2 regions of the Sphaerotilus montanus genome follow, and region 2 is predicted to be linked to the other one. Evidence: riboswitches for the same ligand, from Rfam matches in the RefSeq annotation. Region 2 holds a riboswitch; the other holds the start of a gene.
What was found. A riboswitch is a leader RNA that binds a small molecule or an ion and turns the genes downstream of it on or off. The one in region 2 is predicted to bind glycine.
Positions count from the first base shown of each region.

Region 1: it holds a riboswitch for glycine, as region 2 does, so the genes downstream of both, gcvT (glycine cleavage system aminomethyltransferase GcvT) here and BDD16_RS19645 (D-amino acid dehydrogenase) in region 2, are expected to answer to the same signal.

Region 1 covers NZ_JACCFH010000001.1:3,540,657-3,549,883, forward strand. Annotated here, with positions in the region: gene BDD16_RS16145 (threonine aldolase family protein) at 1-602, opposite strand, end outside; gene BDD16_RS16150 (COG4315 family predicted lipoprotein) at 741-1,133, shown strand; gene BDD16_RS16155 (RNA polymerase sigma factor) at 1,155-1,730, shown strand; gene BDD16_RS16160 (anti-sigma factor family protein) at 1,749-2,624, shown strand; gene gcvP (aminomethyl-transferring glycine dehydrogenase) at 2,640-5,552, opposite strand; gene gcvH (glycine cleavage system protein GcvH) at 5,642-6,013, opposite strand; gene gcvT (glycine cleavage system aminomethyltransferase GcvT) at 6,076-7,209, opposite strand; glycine riboswitch at 7,269-7,408, opposite strand; glycine riboswitch at 7,421-7,526, opposite strand; gene BDD16_RS23075 (nuclear transport factor 2 family protein) at 7,549-7,935, opposite strand; partial or broken gene BDD16_RS16180 (NADPH-dependent 2,4-dienoyl-CoA reductase) at 8,047-9,227, opposite strand, start outside.
Region 2 covers NZ_JACCFH010000001.1:4,310,384-4,319,610, reverse strand. Annotated here, with positions in the region: gene BDD16_RS19680 (response regulator transcription factor) at 1-573, opposite strand, end outside; gene BDD16_RS19675 (PepSY domain-containing protein) at 577-948, opposite strand; gene BDD16_RS19670 (DUF1924 domain-containing protein) at 1,072-1,515, shown strand; gene BDD16_RS19665 (diheme cytochrome c) at 1,565-2,035, shown strand; gene BDD16_RS19660 (cytochrome b/b6 domain-containing protein) at 2,032-2,700, shown strand; gene BDD16_RS19655 (DUF1993 domain-containing protein) at 2,685-3,209, opposite strand; gene BDD16_RS19650 (DUF924 family protein) at 3,314-3,895, shown strand; gene BDD16_RS19645 (D-amino acid dehydrogenase) at 3,948-5,204, opposite strand; glycine riboswitch at 5,241-5,338, opposite strand; glycine riboswitch at 5,345-5,434, opposite strand; gene BDD16_RS19640 (M20 aminoacylase family protein) at 5,531-6,733, opposite strand; gene BDD16_RS19635 (Bug family tripartite tricarboxylate transporter substrate binding protein) at 6,759-7,763, opposite strand; gene BDD16_RS19630 (LysR family transcriptional regulator) at 7,893-8,804, shown strand; gene BDD16_RS19625 (Bug family tripartite tricarboxylate transporter substrate binding protein) at 8,805-9,227, opposite strand, start outside.

The DNA of each region.
Region 1 (9,227 bases), 770 kb from region 2:
AGCGTGGCGACCGCGTTGGCGAAGCGCGCGCCGTCCATGTGCACCTTGAGGTGGCGCCGCTTGGCGATGGCGGCGATGGCGCGGACTTCCTCGACGCTGTAGACGGTGCCGAGTTCGGTGGCCTGCGTGAGGCTTACCACCTTGGGCTTGGGGTAGTGCAGGTCGTTGCGCTTGGTGACCAGCGTCTCCACGGCGTCGGGCGTCAGCTTGCCGAGCCTGGCAGAGGCGCTCTCGCCCTCGGCGGTCAGCAGCTTGGAGCCGTTGGAGAAGAACTCCGGCCCGCCGCACTCGTCGGTCTCGATGTGCGCGACCGGGGTGCAGATCACCGAGTGGTAGCTCTGGCACAGCGAGGCCAGCGCCAGCGAGTTGGCCGCCGTGCCGTTGAAGACGAAGTAGACGTCGCAGTCGGTCTGGAACAGCTCGCGCAGGGATTCCGAGACTTGCTGCGTCCAGCGGTCGTCGCCGTAGGCGGGTTCGTGGCCGCTGGTCTGGGCTTCCATGAACCAGCGCGCGGCGTTGGGGCACATGCCAGCGTAGTTGTCGCTGGCGAAGTGCTGGCGGGGGGGCGTGGTTTCGGCCGGGGCGGGGTACGGGGTGCTCATGGGGCGGGATTGTCGCGCTGTTTATTTGATGAACGCTGGAATGAACCGGGCGCATCCTGTGTTCACCGGGTTGCAGGCGTGCAGTGTCGATCTCTGCGGCTGCTGGCCCTGCCGTTGCGCAACCCTGGAGATAACGCCATGACCTCGATTCGTTCCTCGATCCGCCGTGTCAGCCTCGCGCTCACCGTCTCGGCCACGCTGGTGCTGGGCGCCTGCGCGGTGATGGCACCGCCACCGGCCATGACCGCGGGCGGCCTGCTGACCGACGCGGCGGGCATGACGCTCTACACCTTCGACAAGGACGCCGCCGGCCGCAGTGCCTGCAACGGCCCCTGCGCCAAGAACTGGCCGCCGCTGATGGCCCCGGCCGATGCCAAGCCCCGCGGCGACTACAGCGTCGTCACCCGCGACGACGGCTCGCGCCAGTGGGCCTACAAGGGCCAGCCGCTCTACACCTGGGTCAAGGACATGAAGGCCGGCGACACCACTGGCGACGGCTTCAACAGCGTCTGGCACATCGCCCGTCCCTGAACGCGACCGCCCGCCGCCGCTGTGGCCGAACCCGATCTGCCGGACCTGATCGTGCACCTGCCGCGCCTGCGGCGGTATGCGCGCGCACTGACGGGCGACGCCGCCAGCGCCGACGATCTGGTGCAGGACACGCTGGAGCGCGCCTGGGCGCGGCTGCACCAGTGGCGTGCGCCGGCGGAGGACGACCCGGCGGATCCGTCCGAACGGCTGCGGGCCTGGCTGTTCACGTTGATGCACAACGTCCACGTGAACCAGTTGCGCCAGCACCGCCTGCCCACCGATCCACTGGACGAGCTGCAGGACGATCCGGCGCTGCCCGTGGTCAGCGGCGGGCAGCTGGAGACGCTGGCGCTGCGCGACATCCACGCGGCGCTGGCGGGCCTGCCGCTGCCGCAGCGCGAGGTGCTGCTGCTGGTCGGGCTGGAGGAATTCAGCTATGCCGAGGCGGCGGCCGTGCTCGATGTGCCGGTGGGCACCGTGATGTCGCGGCTGTCGCGGGCGCGGGCGGCGATGCGGGTGGCCTTGTCGCATCCGGTGGCCACGCCGCGGCAGGGCGTGGCGGCGGGCTGGAACGTGGTGAAGCAGGTGGTGAAGTGACGGAGTCAAGTGAACACCATGACCGCTGACGTTCAAGCCGACGAACTGCACGCCTACGCCGACGGCCGCCTGCCGCCCGAGCGCCGGCTGGCGGTGCAGGCCTGGCTGGCCGCGCATCCGGACGAGGCGGCGCAGGTGCGCCAGTGGCAGTCGCTGAACCAGGCGCTGCACCTGGGGTTCGACGACGTGCTCAACGAGCCGCTGCCGCTGCGACTGGTCCGCGCCGCGCAGGGGGGGGCGCCGACGTCGGTGTCGCCGCCGCAGTCGGGCAACGCTGGCCGCTGGCGTCTGTGGTCGCGGGCTGGCTCGGGCCGCGCCGCCACCGCCGCGCTGGTCTGCGGGCTGGTCGGACTCGCCGTGGGCGGTGGTCTGGGCTACCGGCTTGGCCAAGGTGGGCAGACGGCCGGCGTCACGGCCGCCGCCTCTGGCCGCTTCGTCCACGACGCCGCGCTGGCGCATGCCGTCTACACACCCGAGCAGCGCCATCCGGTCGAGGTCGATGCCCGGCAGGTGGACCACCTTGTCGCCTGGCTGTCCAAGCGGCTCGGCACGCCGCTGCACGCGCCGCAACTCGCGCCACTGGGCTACGAGCTGCTGGGCGGGCGCCTGCTCGCGGCAGGGGAAGGGCCGGTCGCGCAGTTCATGTACCAGAACGCGGCAGGCGCCCGGCTGACGCTCTACGTGCGCCGCGCCGCGCCGGCCGGGGTCATGCCCGCGGACACGCTGACCGCCTTCCAGGTGGCCCGGGAAGGCGATGTCGAGGTCTTCTACTGGGTCGAGGACGGCTTCGGCTACGCGCTGTCGGGCCGGGTCGCGCGGCCGCAGCTGCAGGCCGTGGCCGAAGCGGTGTACCACCAGCTCACGGCCCCGCCCGCTGCAGCCTCGGCGCCCTAGCGGGCGCGCGGTGCCTCATTCGCCGGCGTAGTCGCCCACCGGCAGGCACGAGCAGAACAGGTTCCGGTCCCCGTGGACGTTGTCCACGCGCCCGACCGGCGACCAGTACTTGCCGCGGCGCAGGCTCGCCACCGGGTAAGCGGCGGTTTCACGGGCGTAGGCGTGGGTCCAGTCGTTGGCGAGCAGGCTGGCCGCCGTGTGCGGGGCGTTTTTCAGCGGGTTGTCCTCGCGCGGCCAGGCGCCGGATTCGACCTGCGCGATCTCGCCGCGGATGGCGATCATCGCGTCGCAGAAACGGTCCAGCTCGGCCAGCGGCTCGCTCTCGGTCGGCTCCACCATCAGCGTGCCGGCGACGGGGAAGCTCAGCGTCGGGGCGTGGAAGCCATAGTCGATCAGCCGCTTGGCCACGTCCTCGGCGCTGACGCCGGACGAGTCCTTGAGCGGGCGCAGGTCGAGGATGCACTCGTGTGCCACGCCGCCGCCCTTCACGCCGTCGATGCCGCCGCTGAAGTGGATGTCGTAGTGGTCGGCCAGTCGGGCGGCGATGTAGTTGGCACTCAGGATCGCGATTTCGGTCGCCGACTTCAGGCCATCCGCGCCCATCATGCGGATGTACATCCACGAGATCGGCAGCACCGCTGCGTTGCCCAGCGGCGCGGCCGACACGGCGCCGACGCCCCCAGCGCGCTTTTCACCGGCCGTCGCATGGCCCGGCAGGAACGGCACGAGGTCTTCCACGACGCAGACCGGCCCGACGCCCGGCCCGCCACCGCCGTGCGGGATGCAGAAGGTCTTGTGCAGGTTCAGGTGCGACACATCGCCGCCGAACTCGCCCGGCGCGGCCAGCCCGACCAGCGCGTTCATGTTCGCGCCGTCCACGTAGACCCGCCCGCCATGCGCATGCACGATCTCGCACAGCGTGCGCACCTGCGGCTCGAACACGCCGTAGGTCGAGGGGTAGGTGATCATGATCGCGGCCAGATCGGCGGCGTGCTTGCCGCACTTGGCGCGCAGGTCGTCCAGATCGACGTTGCCACCCGCCTCGCACTTGACGACGACGACCTGCATCCCGGCCATCTGTGCCGAGGCCGGGTTGGTGCCGTGGGCACTTTCCGGGATCAGGCAGACCTTGCGGTGGGCGTCGCCGCGCGAAGCGTGCCAGCCCATGATGGCAAGCAGGCCGGCGTATTCACCTTGCGAGCCGGCGTTCGGCTGCAGGCTGATGCCGCTGTAGCCGGTGGCTTGGGCGAGCCAGCCGGTGAGCTGCGTGTTCAGTGCGGCGTAGCCGGCGAGCTGTTCGGCGGGCGCGAAGGGGTGGATGTGCGCGAACTCGGGCCAGGTGATCGGGATCATCTCCGAGGTCGCATTGAGCTTCATCGTGCAGGAACCCAGCGGGATCATGCTGCGATCCAGCGCCAGATCCTTGTCCGAGAGCATGCGGATGTAGCGCAGCATCTCGGTCTCGCTGTGGTGCGTGTTGAAGACCGGGTGCGTCAGGTAGTCGCTGGTGCGCTGCAGCGCGGCGGGGATCATCGGCGTCACCGTGTCGGCGTACTGCGCGATGGTCGGCGTGACGTTGCCTTGGGCGAAGACGGCCCACAGCGCCTCGACATCGGCGCGGGTGCTGGTCTCGTCCAGGCTGATGCCGAGCGTGTCGGCGCTCGCGGCACGCAGGTTGCGGCCCGACGCGACGGCAGCGGCCATCAGCGCGTCACGGCGCTCACCGGCTTCGACGTGCAGCGTGTCGAAGGCTGTGTCGTGCAGCAGGCGCCAGCCCATTGCCTTCAGCCCTTCGGCCAGGATCGCGGTCAGCACGGCCACGCGCTGCGCGATGCGCTTCAGGCCGGCCGGGCCGTGGTAGACCGCGTAGAGGCTCGCGACGACGGCGGGCAGCACCTGCGCGGTGCAGATGTTCGACGTGGCCTTCTCGCGGCGGATGTGCTGCTCGCGGGTCTGCAGCGCGAGGCGGTAGGCGGGCGCGCCGTGGCTGTCGACGCTGACGCCGACCAGCCGGCCGGGCAGCGAGCGCTTGAAGGCGTCTTGCGTGGCCAGATACGCGGCGTGCGGGCCGCCGGCGCCCATCGGCATGCCGAAGCGCTGGGTCGAACCGAACGCGATGTCCGCGCCGAGTTCACCCGGCGAGACCAGCAGCGTCAGCGCCAGCAGGTCCGCGCCGACGATGGCCATGGCGCCTGCGGCGTGCGCGGCGTCGATGATCGGCTTCAGGTCGCGCAGTTGGCCGTTGACGCCGGGGTATTGCAGCAGCACGCCGAACGCGGGTGCGGCGGCCAGCGAGGCGGCGATCTCGGTCGCGTGGACCTGGTCGACCGTGATGCCCAGCGGCTTGGCGCGGGTGCGGATGACTTCGAGCGACTGCGGCAGCACGTCGTGCGCGACGACGAAGCGCGTGGCCTTCGACTTGCCCACGCGGGCGGCCAGCGTCATCGCTTCGGCGGCGGCGGTGGCCTCGTCGAGCATCGAGGCGTTGGCGATCGCCATGCCGGTCAGATCGGTGACCATGGTCTGGAAGTTGACCAGCGCCTCCATGCGGCCCTGGCTGATCTCGGCTTGATACGGCGTGTAGGCGGTGTACCAGGCGGGGTTTTCGAGCACGTTGCGCAGGATGACGCCGGGCGTGAGCGTGCCGAAGTAGCCGCAGCCGAGGTGGCTGGTCAGCACGCGGTTCTGCGCCGCGAGCGCCTTGAGTTCGGCCAGCGCCTGCGCCTCGCTCAGCGGGGCGGGCAGCTCCATCGGCGTGGGGCGGGCGATCGCGCGCGGAATGATCGCGTCGATCAGCGCGCGGCGGCTGGCCGGGCCGATGGCCGCCAGCATGCGCGCCTCGTCGGCCGCGTCCGGGCCGATGTGGCGGGCGGTGAATTCGCTGGCGTTTTCCAGATCGGCGAGGCGGGGCAGGGCGGTGTGTGGCATGGCGGCGGGGCTTCGGGGCGGCGGTTCAGGCAAAGGCGCGGCCTCGACCAGGCGGGATGCGCGGTCGGACGGCGTGGTTGGCGGGTGGATCAGCCCTGGGTGAGGGCGTCGTAAGCGGTGGTGTCCATCAGCGCGTCGAGCTGCGAGGCGTCCGACAGCTTCATCTTGAAGAACCAGCCGGCGCCCAGCGGGTCGGTGTTGGCCAGCGAGGGATCGTCGCGCAGGGCTTCGTTGACTTCGGTGACTTCGCCCGACAGCGGGGCGTAGACGTCGGCGGCGGCCTTGACCGACTCGACCACGCCGGCGACGTCGCCTTGCGCGAAGGTGGTGCCGACGGCCGGCAGGTCGACGAACACCACGTCACCGAGGGCGTCCTGGGCATGGACCGTGATGCCGACCACGGCAGCAGCGGTGTCGTCGGCGTTGATCCATTCGTGGTCGGCGGTGAACTTGAGGGACATGGTCGGGCTCCTGGGGAAAGGCAATCAAAATCAAAAGCGGGGGACGGTGAAGCGCCAGCGCCTCAGCCGCGGAAGTATCGGTGAGGCGCGAACGGCATGGCCGTGACCCGCATCGGCACGCGCTTGCCGCGCACCTCGGCGAACAGCTCGCTGCCGATGCCGGCGTGGTTGGCGGCGACGTAGCCCATCGCGATCGGCTGGCCGACCGTGGGGCCGACGGTGCCGCTGGTGACGCGGCCGACCGGGTGGCCGTGGCCGTCGACCAGCGGCGCGCCTTCGCGGACGGGTGTGCGCTCCAGCCCGGTCAGCCCGATGCGCCTGGTGGCCACACCTTGGGTGAGCTGCGCGCCGAGGGCGTCCTGGCCCGGGTAGCCGCCTGCGCGCGCACCGCCGGGGCGGCGCACCTTCTGGATCGCCCAGGTCAGGCCGGCTTCCACCGGGGTGGTCGCGGTGTCGATGTCATGGCCGTAGAGGCACAGCCCGGCTTCCAGGCGCAGCGTGTCGCGCGCGCCCAGACCGGCGGCTTCCACTTCGGGCTGGGCCAGCAGCGTGCGGGCCAGCGCGATGGCGTGGGTCGCGGGCACGGAGATCTCGAAGCCGTCCTCGCCGGTGTAGCCCGAGCGGGTGACGAAGCAGTCGGTGCCGGCGAGCGCGAAGTGGCCGCCGCTCATGAAGGTCAGCGCCGCGACGCCGCCATTGATCCGCGCCAGCGCATCGACCGCCTTCGGTCCCTGCAGCGCCAGCAGCGCGTGGTCCGGCATCGGCACGATCTGGCAGCGGTGGCCGATCTCGGTGACGAGGTGGCGCGTGTCGGCGTCCTTGCAACCGGCGTTGACGACGAGTAAGAGGTCGTCCGCGCGGCGGGTGATCATCAGGTCGTCGAGCAGGCCGCCCGCGGCGTTGGTGAAGAAGGCGTAGCGCTGCTTGCCGACCGGCAGGTCCAGCACGTCCTGCGGCACCAGCGACTCCAGCGCGGCGGCGGCGTCCGGGCCGACCAGGCGCAACTGGCCCATGTGCGAGACGTCGAACAGCGCGGCCGATGCGCGGCACTGGCGGTGCTCGGTGATGATGCCGGCGGGGTACTGGACCGGCATTGCATAGCCGGCGAAGGGCACCATGCGGGCGCCCAGTTCCAGATGGAGTTCGTGCAGCGGCGTCTGCAGCAGCGGCGAGGAGGAGGTGGCGTCGGCGGACATGGACAGGCTCTAGAAGGGCAACTGATCTTGAAAGGATCGGTCCACCGATGGTCGGTGGTGGTGCCCTCGCTGTCCGCTTTACCTGAGAGATTGACGCGGCCCCGGTGTGGCCGGTGCCGCGCTTGCCCCTTCGGTGGACCGCGATCGCCGCCGACCTGTGGGTCGACGCAGCGCGCGGTCTCTCTCCAGTGAGGTGACGCCGCCCTGCGGGCGACGTTTGCCAGTCCTTTTGCCTGAGCGTTCGAAACCCCGTTTCAAGGGGGCCTCTGCGCCTTCGGCGGCCGGCTCGGGGCGCGGCTCTCTCCTGGCGGCGTGCAGTTTAACCGCAGATTCGCCGTTTCAGGCGGCCGGTTTCGCGGCTTTGTAAGCGGCCAGGTACGGCGCCAGCCGCTGTCCCATCTCGTCGCCGAGCGCCTGCAGCCCGCTCATCGGGCGCACCATCACCTCGAACTCGGTGATCTTGCCCTCCGCATCGAACTGGATCACGTCCACGCCCTTGAGCGACTTGCCGTTGACGCTGGCGCTGAACTCCAGCGTCACGCTCAGGCCGTCGGCGCTGGCCATCTCGCGGTGGTAGGTGAAGTCCTCGAACACCTTGGCCACGGTGGACAGGATCAGTTGCACCACCTGCGCGCCGGGGTAGGGCGTGTGGGCCATCGGCGAGCGGAAGACCACCTTGCGGTGCAGGATCGCGCCGAGTTCGCTCAGGTCGCCCTGCGCAACCATGCGGTGCCAGTGCGCGAGGCTTTTGGCGACGGCGGCCGGCAGGCGCTCGGACAGCGTGGCGACGGGTGCGGCCTGCGCGCTCGCCTCGGCCGCCGCGGGGTCGAAGCCCAGCGCCAGCTCGGTGCCCTGCTTGATCGCGCGCTTGGCGTCCAGCTCGGCGGCCACGTCCGCGCCGCCGATCAGGTGGACGCTGCAGCCCGCCGCCTGCAGCGCGGCCTGCAGTTCGCGCTGCGGATCCTGCCCCGCGCACAGCACGACCGTGTCCACCGGCAGCGTCATCTCGCGCTCGCCGACCGTGATGTGCAGCCCGTCGTCGTCGATGCGCCGGTAGGTCACGCCGGGCACCATCTCGACCTGCCGGTTCTTCAGCGAGGTGCGGTGGATCCAGCCCGTGGTCTTGCCCAGGCCGTCGCCCACCTTGCTCGCCTTGCGCTGCAGCAGCATCACCTGGCGCGGGTTCGGTTCGATGTGCGCCGGGGTCAGGCCGCCGCGGTGGGCGTAGGCCGTGTCCACGCCCCATTCGGCGAAGAACTTGGCCTTGTCGAGGCTCGGGCTGGTGCCTTCATGCAGCAGGTATTCCGCCACGTCGAAGCCGATGCCGCCCGCGCCGATCAGCGCCACGTTCCGCCCCACGGCGCACTTGTCGCGCAGCACGTCGAGGTAGCCGACCACTTTCGGGTGGTCGATGCCGGGGATGTCGGGCGTGCGCGGCGTGACGCCGGTGGCGAGCACGACATGCTGGAAGCCGGCGTCCACCAGTTCCTGCGCCGCAACCCGGTGGTTCAGCTTCAGCGTCACGCCGGTCAGCGCAATCTGTTTGCCGAAGTAGCGCAAGGTTTCGTAGAACTCTTCCTTGCCCGGCACCTGCTTGGCGATGTTGAACTGCCCGCCGATCTCGCTGCCCGCGTCGAACAGCGTCACGTCGAAGCCGCGCCGCGCCGCCGTCGTCGCAAACGCCAGCCCCGCCGGCCCAGCACCGACCACGGCGACACGGGCCTTCGTCGTGGCGGGGCGCTCGATCAGGATCGTCTCGTGGCAGGCGCGCGGGTTCACCAGGCATGAGGTGATCTTGCCGCCGAAGGTGTGGTCGAGGCAGGCTTGGTTGCAGCCGATGCAGGTGTTGATCTCGTCGGCCCGGCCCTCGGCGGCCTTGCGCACGAAATCGGCGTCGGCGAGGAAGGGCCGCGCCATCGAGACCATGTCGGCCATGCCGTCGGCCAGGATCTGCTCGGCGACTTCGGGTGTGTTGATGCGGTTGGTGGTGATCAGCGGGATGCCGACCTTGCCCTTGA
Region 2 (9,227 bases):
CTCGATGGTGTTGGACTCGCGGTCGAAGTCCTGCGCGTAGAGGTGCTCGATCAGCTCCACGCGCGAGACGATGCGGTTCGGCCGGTGCATCAGGTAGGCGAGCACCTTGTACTCGTGGCTGGTCAGCGTCACGGCCTGTCCGTCCACCGTGACACGGCCGCTCAGCGTGTCGAGCTGCACCGCACCGCAGCACAGCTGCGCCGAGGCCTGCCCCGCCGCGCGCCGGATCAGCGCCCGCAGCCGGGCCAGCAGCTCTTCCATGTGGAAGGGCTTGGTCAGGTAGTCGTCGGCCCCGGCGTCGATGCCGGTCACCTTCTCGTGCCAGTTGTCGCGCGCGGTCAGGATCAGCACCGGCATCCGCCGACCCGCCGCGCGCCAGCGCTTCAGCACGGTCAGGCCGTCGATCTCCGGCAGGCCCAGGTCGAGCACCACCGCGTCGAAGGCATCGACCTCGCCGCGGTACCAGGCGTCACGCCCGTCGCGGCTGAGTTCGCTGGTGTAGCCGGCGTCGGCCAGCGCCTGCTGCAGCTGGGCTGCGAGCGTTGCTTCGTCTTCCACCACCAGGATGCGCATCAATCAGTCTCTTTCGCGATCGCGTTCATGGCCGCGTTCGCGGGTGCCAGCGCGCTGGGCGCGGGTCTTCAGCATGGCGCCGGTTCGGGCGTCCAGCTTGAGCTTGGTCAGCACACCGCCGGGTTGCAGCACCTTGAGTTCGTAGATCCAGACCCCGCTGTCCTGCTGCTCCAGCTCGACTTCGAGCACCTCGCCCGGCATGTCGCGTTCCACCCGCGCCAGGATCGCCTTGAGCGGCAGGATCTGGCCCGCCTCGACCGCCTGCCGGGCGCGCTCATGGTCGTCCCGCTCGCGGGCGATGGACACGGCGGGACTGCAGCAGGCCGCCATCAGCACCGCCGCCATTCCCAGCTGTTGCAGGGCCCGCTTCGACATTCCGAGATCCTTCCGCGCCAGACCGTCCGGCACTTGCACCCCGGATTGTCCACATCCGAATCTGAACCCCAGGTAAACGGTCGATTCAGACAAGGTACAGCCGCGGTTTTCCAGAATGCAGCCATGCACTCCTACCGCACCCCTTCCGCCCGTCCCCACCTGGTCCGCACCACGCTCACCGCCCTCGCGGCCGTGGCCGCTTCGCTGCTGCTGGCGATGCCGGCCGAAGCGGGTGACACGACGCCCGACGCCCAGCTCCAGCGCTGGACCGTGGCCGCTGGCGCGCCGGCCAGTGCGGAACGCGGGCGGGTGTTCTTCACCAGCAAGCACGGCGGCGAGTGGTCCTGCTCGTCCTGCCACAACGCGCCGCCGACCACCGAAGGCAAGCACGCCAGCACCAGCAAGCCCATTGCCCCGATGGCCCCCGCCTTCAACGCCAAGGCCTTCACCGACGAAGCCAAGGTGGACAAGTGGTTCCGCCGCAACTGCAAGGACGTCGTGAGCCGCGAGTGCAGCGCCGCCGAAAAGGCCGACGTCCTCGCCTACCTCATCGCCCAGAAGCGCTGAGCCCACTGTTCCCCTCACCGTCATTCCCGCGCAAGCGGGAACCCACCCCATGCGCCCACCCCTCGCCCTGCTCCTGACCACCGCGCTGCTCGCACCGTCCGCATTCGCCGACGACGACCACCACCGGGCCCTGCGCGTGCCCACCCTGCCGCAATACCAGCAGGAATGCGCGGCCTGCCACATGGCCTACCCGCCCGGGATGCTGCCGGCGGCGTCGTGGACGCGCTTGATGGGCGGTCTGGACAAGCACTACGGCACGGACGCCTCGCTCGACGCCGCGTCGGTCAAGCTCATCACCCGCTGGCTCACCGACAACGCCGGCACCGGCCGCCGCGTCAGCGCCACCCCGCCGCCCGAGGACCGCATCACCCGCTCCGCCTGGTTCATCCGGCAGCACGACGAGGTCGGCGCCAGCGTCTGGAAACGCGCCTCGATCAAGAGCGCGTCCAACTGCATGGCCTGCCACGCTGGCGCCGACAAGGGCGATTTCGACGAAGACCGCGTGAGGATTCCGAAATGACCAGTTCCACCCTGAACGCTGCCTCTGCTGGCGCGACCACGACCACCCCGACCCGCCGTGTCACCGATGCGCCGACCCGCGTCTTCCACTGGCTGTTCGCGCTGTGCTTCACCGGCGCGTACCTGACCGCCGAGTCCGAGCACTGGCGGCTGGTGCACGTCACGCTGGGCTACACGCTGGCCGGGTTGCTGGCGTTCCGCATCGTGTGGGGGCTGGTCGGGCCGCGGCAAGCGCGGCTCGGGCTGCTGCTGCGCAAGCTCTCGGGGCTGAAGCCGTGGCTGGCGAGCGCCCGCGCCGGGCAGTTCAACGGCCGGCAGGCGCAGAACCTGGGCATGGCGCTGGCCGTGCTGGCGCTGATGGTGACCGTCGTGCCACTGACGCTCAGTGGTTACGCGACCTACAACGAATGGGGTGGCGATCTGGTCGGCGAGGTGCTGGAGGAAACGCACGAACTGTTCGCCAACGGCATGCTGGCACTGGTGCTGGGGCACATCGGCCTGATCGCGCTGCTGAGCCTGCTGCGCCGGACCAATGCGGCGCGGCCGATGCTCACCGGGCGGATTCCCGGCGCCGGCCCGGATCTGGCACAGCGCAACCACGGGTTCGTGGCGGCGCTGCTGATCGCGGCGGTGGTCGGGTTCTGGCTGGTTCAGGCCGCAGCCTGAGCCCCCACCAGGTAATCCACCTTGCCCAGGTCCACGCCGTTGTGGCGCAGCAGCGCGTAGGCGGTGGTGACGTGGAAGAACACGTTCGGCAGCGCCCAGTGCTTCAGGTAGTCCTCGCCCTTCATCGTGCGGGTCGAGCCGTCGCGGCCGACGGGGAAGGTGATGTCCTTGTCCTCGGTGCCGTCGAGGGCGGTGGGCGGCACGGTGACGAGGAACGCCAGCGTCCTGGCGATGCGCTCCTGCAGTTGGGCGAAGGTGGTTTCGTCGTCGGCGAACTTGGGGGCGTCGAGGCCGCCGAGGCGCGCGGCGGCCAGCTTCGCGGCGTCGCAGGCGATGCGCACCTGCGAGGCGAACGGCAGCATGTCTGGCGCCAGGCGGGCCTGCACCAGCACGTTCACGTCGAACTTGCGGGCGGCGGCGGACGCTTCGGCCTTGTCCATGCAGTGGCTCAGGTTGCGCAGCATGGTGGTGAAGACGGGGAGGCTGGCGGAGGACATGGAGATGGTCATGCGGGGTTCCTTGGTGGTGACTCGGGACAGTCCACGACGCTAGCAGTTTTTTCTCGTGGATGCAGAGTCCTGCCATCGTGAAACCAGTCGTACCATCGATCGCCATGCAACCCAACCCAAGCGCCATCCTCGACTTCTGGTTCGGCCCCGCCACCGACCCCGCCCACATCCACTCCCGCCCCGAGTGGTTCCGCAAGGACCCCCAGCACGACGCCGAGATCGCCCGCCGCTTCGGCCCGCTGATCGACGAAGCCCTTGCCTGCGGCCTGCAGGACTGGACCGCCACCCCCACCGGCACGCTCGCGCTGATCCTCGTCCTCGACCAGTTCACCCGCAACACGGGCCGCGACACGCCGCGCGCCTTCGCGGGCGATCCGCGGGCGCTGTCATTGGCGAAATCGCTGGTCGCGTCTGGTGCGGACAGGACGCTGACCGGGGTGCAGCGCCAGTTCGTCTACCTGCCCTTCGAGCACGCAGAAGCGCTCGCCGACCAGGACGAGTCGATCCGCCTGTTCGCGCAGCTCGGCCGGGACGAACCGGCGCTGGCGGGCTTGCTGGAATGGGCCGAGCGGCACCGGGTGATCGTGGCGCGGTTCGGGCGGTTTCCGCATCGGAATGCGGCGCTTGGCCGGACGAATACCGCCGAGGAAGCCGAGTTCCTGAAGCAACCTGGCTCGGGGTTCTGAGGGGGGAGTGGCGGGTGGGTCCTCGCTTTCGCGAGGATGACGAGGGTGGGGGTCAGGGGCGCGTGAAGGCGAACTCCAGCTCCGGCGCCAGTCCGCTGACGATGCGCGCCACGCTCTTGCCCGAGCCGCAGGCGTGGGTCCAGCCGAGCGTGCCGTGGCCGGTGTTGAGGAACAGGTTCGGGACGCGGGACTGGCCGATGATCGGCACGTTGCTCGGTGTCGCGGGGCGCAGGCCGGTCCAGAACTGCGCCTGCGCCGTGTCGCCCGCGCCGGGGAAAAGCTGTTCCGTGCGCCGCACGATCGCCTCGCAGCGCACGCGGTTCAGGTCGCGGCTGTAGCCGTTCAGCTCCGCCGTGCCGGCGATGCGCAGGCGGTCGCCCAGGCGCGAGAAGACGAGCTTGTACTCGTCGTCGGTCAGCGAGACCTGGTGCGCCATCGCCGCGTCCTTCACCGGCATCGTCACCGAGTAGCCCTTGGCCGGGTAGATCGGCAGCCGGATGCCCAGCGGCTGTGCCAGCAGCGGGCTGAAGCTGCCCATGGCCAGGACAAACGCATCGGCGCGCAGCCGCTGGAACGCCCCGTCAGCATCGGTCACCTCGACATGGTCGATCCGGCCACCCACCTCGCGCAGCGCCATGACGTGGTGCCCCATCAGGAAGCGCACCCCGTCCTGCCGGCAGCGCTCGGCCAGCGCGAGCGTGAACTGGCGCGCATCGCCCGACTCGTCTTCCGAGGTGAAGGTCGCCCCGGCCAGCTGCGGCCGGATGTGGCGCAGCGCCGGCTCCAGCCGCACGGCTTCGTCCGCCGAGATCACGCGCCGGTCGCAGCCCAGATCGCGCATCTGCGCCGCGGGGGCTTCGGCGGCGTCGAACTCCTTCTGGCTGGTGTAGAAGTGCAGGATGCCCTGGGTGCGCTGGTCGTATTGCAGGCCGAGGTCGCGCCGCAGTTGCTGCAGCGTGTCGCGGCTGTAGGTGCCCAGGCGGACGATCTGCGCGATGTTGTGGCGGGTGCGGGCGGGCGTGCATTCGCGCAGGAACTGCAGGCCCCAGCGCCACTGCTGCGGATCGGCGCGCAGGCGGAACAGCAGCGGCGCGTCTTCCTTGCCCAGCCACTGCAGCACCTTGAGCGGCGCGGAGGGGTTGGCCCATGGCTCGGCGTGGCTGACGGAGATCTGGCCGCCGTTGGCGAAGCTGGTTTCGGCGGCGGGCGCGGCCTGCCGGTCGATGACGGTGACGTCGTGGCCGAGCTGGCGCAGGAAATGGGCGGACGTGGTGCCGAGCAGGCCGGCACCGAGGACGATGACTTGCATGAGAAAGACGCTTGCGCGCTGGTCATGCCGCTCCCCCTGTCCTTGGTACCTGAGAGATTCAGCGCCGGGACGGTCCCGGTGCCTTGCTCCTTCGGTGCTTCACCCCCCGTGGTGCGGGCGTGGAGTCTCTCCAGACGGCGTGTGTGCTTGCAGTGCGTGGACCTGAGCGTTCATGGGAGTTTGCGCCTTCGGTGACCGGCTCGGGGCCGGTGCTCTCCTGCTGTGAATCGATTCTATCGATCAACCGCTCCCGTCATTCCCGCGAAAGCGGGAACCCACTGGTCGGGTGGGCCCTCGCTTTCGCGAGGATGACGGGGGTGGGTGGGTCATTCTTTCACCAGGAACCGCTCGGCCAGCCGCACCCAGTAGGCGGCGCCGACCGGCAGGTTCGCGTCGTTGAAGTCGTAGCCCGGGTTGTGGACCATGCAGGCCGACGCGGCCGGGCTGTCGCCGCCGCCGCCCTGCTCCCCCAGCCCGTTGCCGATCAGCAGGTAGCTGCCTGGCACGCGCTCCAGCATGAACGCAAAATCCTCGCTGCCGGTCAGCGGCGGGCCGTTCAGCGTGACCTTGTCGGGGCCGAGCAGGTCGAGTGCTACCTCGCGGGCAAACGCGGTTTCGGCCGGCGTGTTGACCAGCACCGCGTAGCCGGGACGCCAGTCGATGCGCGCCGTGCAGCCGAAGCTCTCCGCCTGCGCCGCGACCTGCGCCCGGATGCGCCGCTCCAGCAGCGCCCGCACCTCGCGGTCCAGCGCCCGCATGCTCAGCTCCAGCCGCGCGCTGGCCGGGATCACGTTGTTCGCCTGACCGGCCTGCAGCGCGCCGACCGTCACCACCGCCGCGTGCAGCGGATCGACATTGCGCGAGACGATGGTCTGCAGCGCCATCACGAGGCTGGCCGCGGCGACGATCGGGTCGGCGGCGCGGTGGGGCATCGCGCCGTGGCCGCCGACGCCCTCGATCGTGATGGTCGCGTAGTCGGAGGACGCCATCGCGGCGCCGTCACGGAAGACAAGGTGGCCTTGCGCGATGCCGGGCATGTTGTGCATCGCGAAGACAGCGTCGCACGGGTAGCGCTCGAACAGTCCGTCCGACATCATCCGCAGGGCGCCGCCCCCGCCCTCTTCGGCGGGCTGGAAGACCAGGTGCAGCGTGCCATCGAAGCTGCCGTGTTCGGCGAGGTGGCGCGCCGCGGCCAGCAGCATCGCGGTGTGGCCGTCGTGGCCGCAGGCGTGCATCAGGCCGGGCCGGGTGCTGGCCCATGCGACGCCGGAGGTCTCGTCGATCGGCAGCGCGTCCATGTCCGCGCGCAGCCCGAGCCGCCGCGATCCCGTGCCGCGCACCAGACGACCGACCACGCCCGTGCCGCCGACACCGCGTTCGACCGTGTAACCCCAGCCTTCGAGCTTGTCGGCGACGAGTGCGGCGGTGCGGTGCTCCTCGAAGGCGAGTTCGGGGTGCTGGTGGAGGTCGCGGCGCAGGTGGACAAATTCGCCGATCCGGGTGCGCAGTGCGTCGAGCAGGTAGGTCATGGCGTGGCTCGTTCTCGGCCGCGCGTCACTGCGCTTCGAGCTTGATGGCCTTGGCGATGGCGCGGAAGCTGGTGGTCAGCGTCTCGTATTCACGCGCTGCGTCGGCCACCGACAGCGGCGTGGCGACCATCAGCCCCTGCTTTTCCAGCTCGGCCCGCACCACCGGATCGCCCAGTACCGTCGTCAGTGCCTTGTTCAGCGCCTGCACCACCGGCTCCGGCGTGTCCTTCCTGACCAGATAGCCGGTCCAGATGTTGTAGGCGAAGCCCTTGACGCTCTTGCTGTCGTTGATGCTCGGGTAGGCCTTGAGGAACGGCACTTCGACCTTGCCCGCGGGCGCCAGCGTGCCGAGGATCTTCAGCCGCCCCTGGTCGGCCAGACCGGCCGACTGCAGTCCGGTGACCAGCACGGAGATGTCCACCAGATCGCCGCCCATGTCCTGCAGCAGCGGCGCGGCCCCCTTGTACGGGACGTGCACCATCTCCGCCCCGATGGTCTGCGCGAAATGCGCGCCGAGCACGTGGTAGAACGAGCCGTAGCCGACACTGCCGTAGGTGAGTGGCTTGCCCGCTGCGGCTGATTTCCTGGCCAGTGCGACCAGCTCGTCGACGTTGTTCGCTGGCAGTCCCTTGCGGGCGTGGATCGTGATCGGAGAAACGCCGATCATCTGCACGAGGCGAAAGTCTTCCGACTTGAACTTCACCGCCGCGTTGGCCAGCGGTGCGAGGATCAGCTCGTTGGGGGAGCCCTGGAATACGAGGTGTCCGTCCGCAGGCGCTGCCAGCACCTTCTGCGCGGCCAGCGCCCCGCTGACACCGCCGAGGTTCTCGACGATGACCTGCTGGCCGAGCGCCCGGGTCAGCGGCTTCTCGACGATGCGCGCGATCACGTCCGAGAGTCCGCCCGCCGGGTACGGCACCATCAGGTTGACCTGTTTGCTCGGGAAGGTCTGCGCCACGGCGGAGGCACTGACCAGAGTCAGGCCGGCGAGCAGGACAAGGGCGCGGAGGGAAAAGCGCTTGGGGTGCATGGACTGTGCTCCGGAGGGCGGTTCGTGGGGTGATGCTTCATCGTAGAACCCGAAGAACTAGGCGTCCAATGCATTGTTTTAAGATTTATGATGCATTTGACTCATGGTTTGAACGCCGAGGCACGCAGCATGACGCTGGTTCAACTCAAGCACCTGATTGCATTGGCGGAAAGCGGCTCCTTCAGCCGCTCCGCCGAAGCGCTGTTCCTGACACAGCCAGCGCTCAGCCGCAGCATCCGGGCGCTGGAAGACGATCTGGGCCAGCCGCTGTTCGACCGCATCGGTCGGCACAGCGAGCTGACACCCTTCGGACGGGAAGTGCTGGCGCGGGCGCGCCAGGTGGTGCTGGATGCGGACGAGTTGCTCGACAGCGGCCGGCGCATCGGCGCAGGCGAAGCGGGCGTGCTGCGCATCGGCATGGGCTCGGGGCCGGGGGCGATGCTGATGACACCGCTGCTGATGGCGGTGGCCACGCAGCGGCCCGGCCTGCATCTGGAGATCTCGCGCGCGACGACGGCGCTGCTGGTGCAGGCGCTGCGCGAACGGACGCTGGATGCGCTGGTGCTGGATGTGCGCTCGCTCGTCCCGGCGCCCGACCTGTGCGTGGACACGGTCTCGGAGATGCGCGGCGCGTTTCTCTGCCGGCCGGGCCACCCGCTGGCCGCGCAGGCGGCGCGGGACGGCGCGGTGGCGTTTGCCGATGTGCAGCGCTACCCGATCGCCTCGACGCCACTGAGCGACGAGGTGGCGCGGGTGCTGATGGAGCGTTACGGGCCGGCCGCCCATCCGGCGCAGTGCGTCACGCTGCGCTGCGAGGAGATCCCGAGCCTGGTGGCGGTGGCGCTGCGCAGCGATGCGGTGCTGATCGCGATCCGCGCCGCCGGGCCGGACCTGGTCGAGCTGGCACTGGCGCCCCCGCTGCAGGCCAGCGCCCGCTTCGGTCTGGTGACGCTGTCCGCCCGCACACCGGCGCCGGGGCTGGCGCTGGTGCGCGAGTGGATGCGCCAGACCCTGCGGGACGCCGAAGCCGTTCCGGGCTGATCAGTCCAGGCTGATGTTGGCCTTCCTCACCAGCACCTCGTAGACCTTGGACTTGGCCTCGACGCCGCGGGTGATCTCCTCGGGCGTCCAGGCGATCGGCTCGAAGGCGAAGGTGTCGAAGCGGGCCTTCAGCTCCGGATCGGTGATGACCTTGGCCACGTCGGCGTTGATCTTCGCGCGCAGCGGCGCCGGCAGGCCCTTCGGCGCGACCAGCACGACGAAGGCGTTCACGTCGAAGCCCGCGGGCGCGCCGGCTTCGGTGGCGGTCGGCACATCGGGCATCTGCGGCAGGCGCTTGGTCGATGCCACTGCCAGATAGCGCAGCTTGCCGGCCCTGTAGGCGCCGGAGCTGGACGGCAGCGTGCCCAGGCTCCACGCCACGTCACCCGAGCCGACCGCGGGGAAGAGCTGGCTCACCTCGCG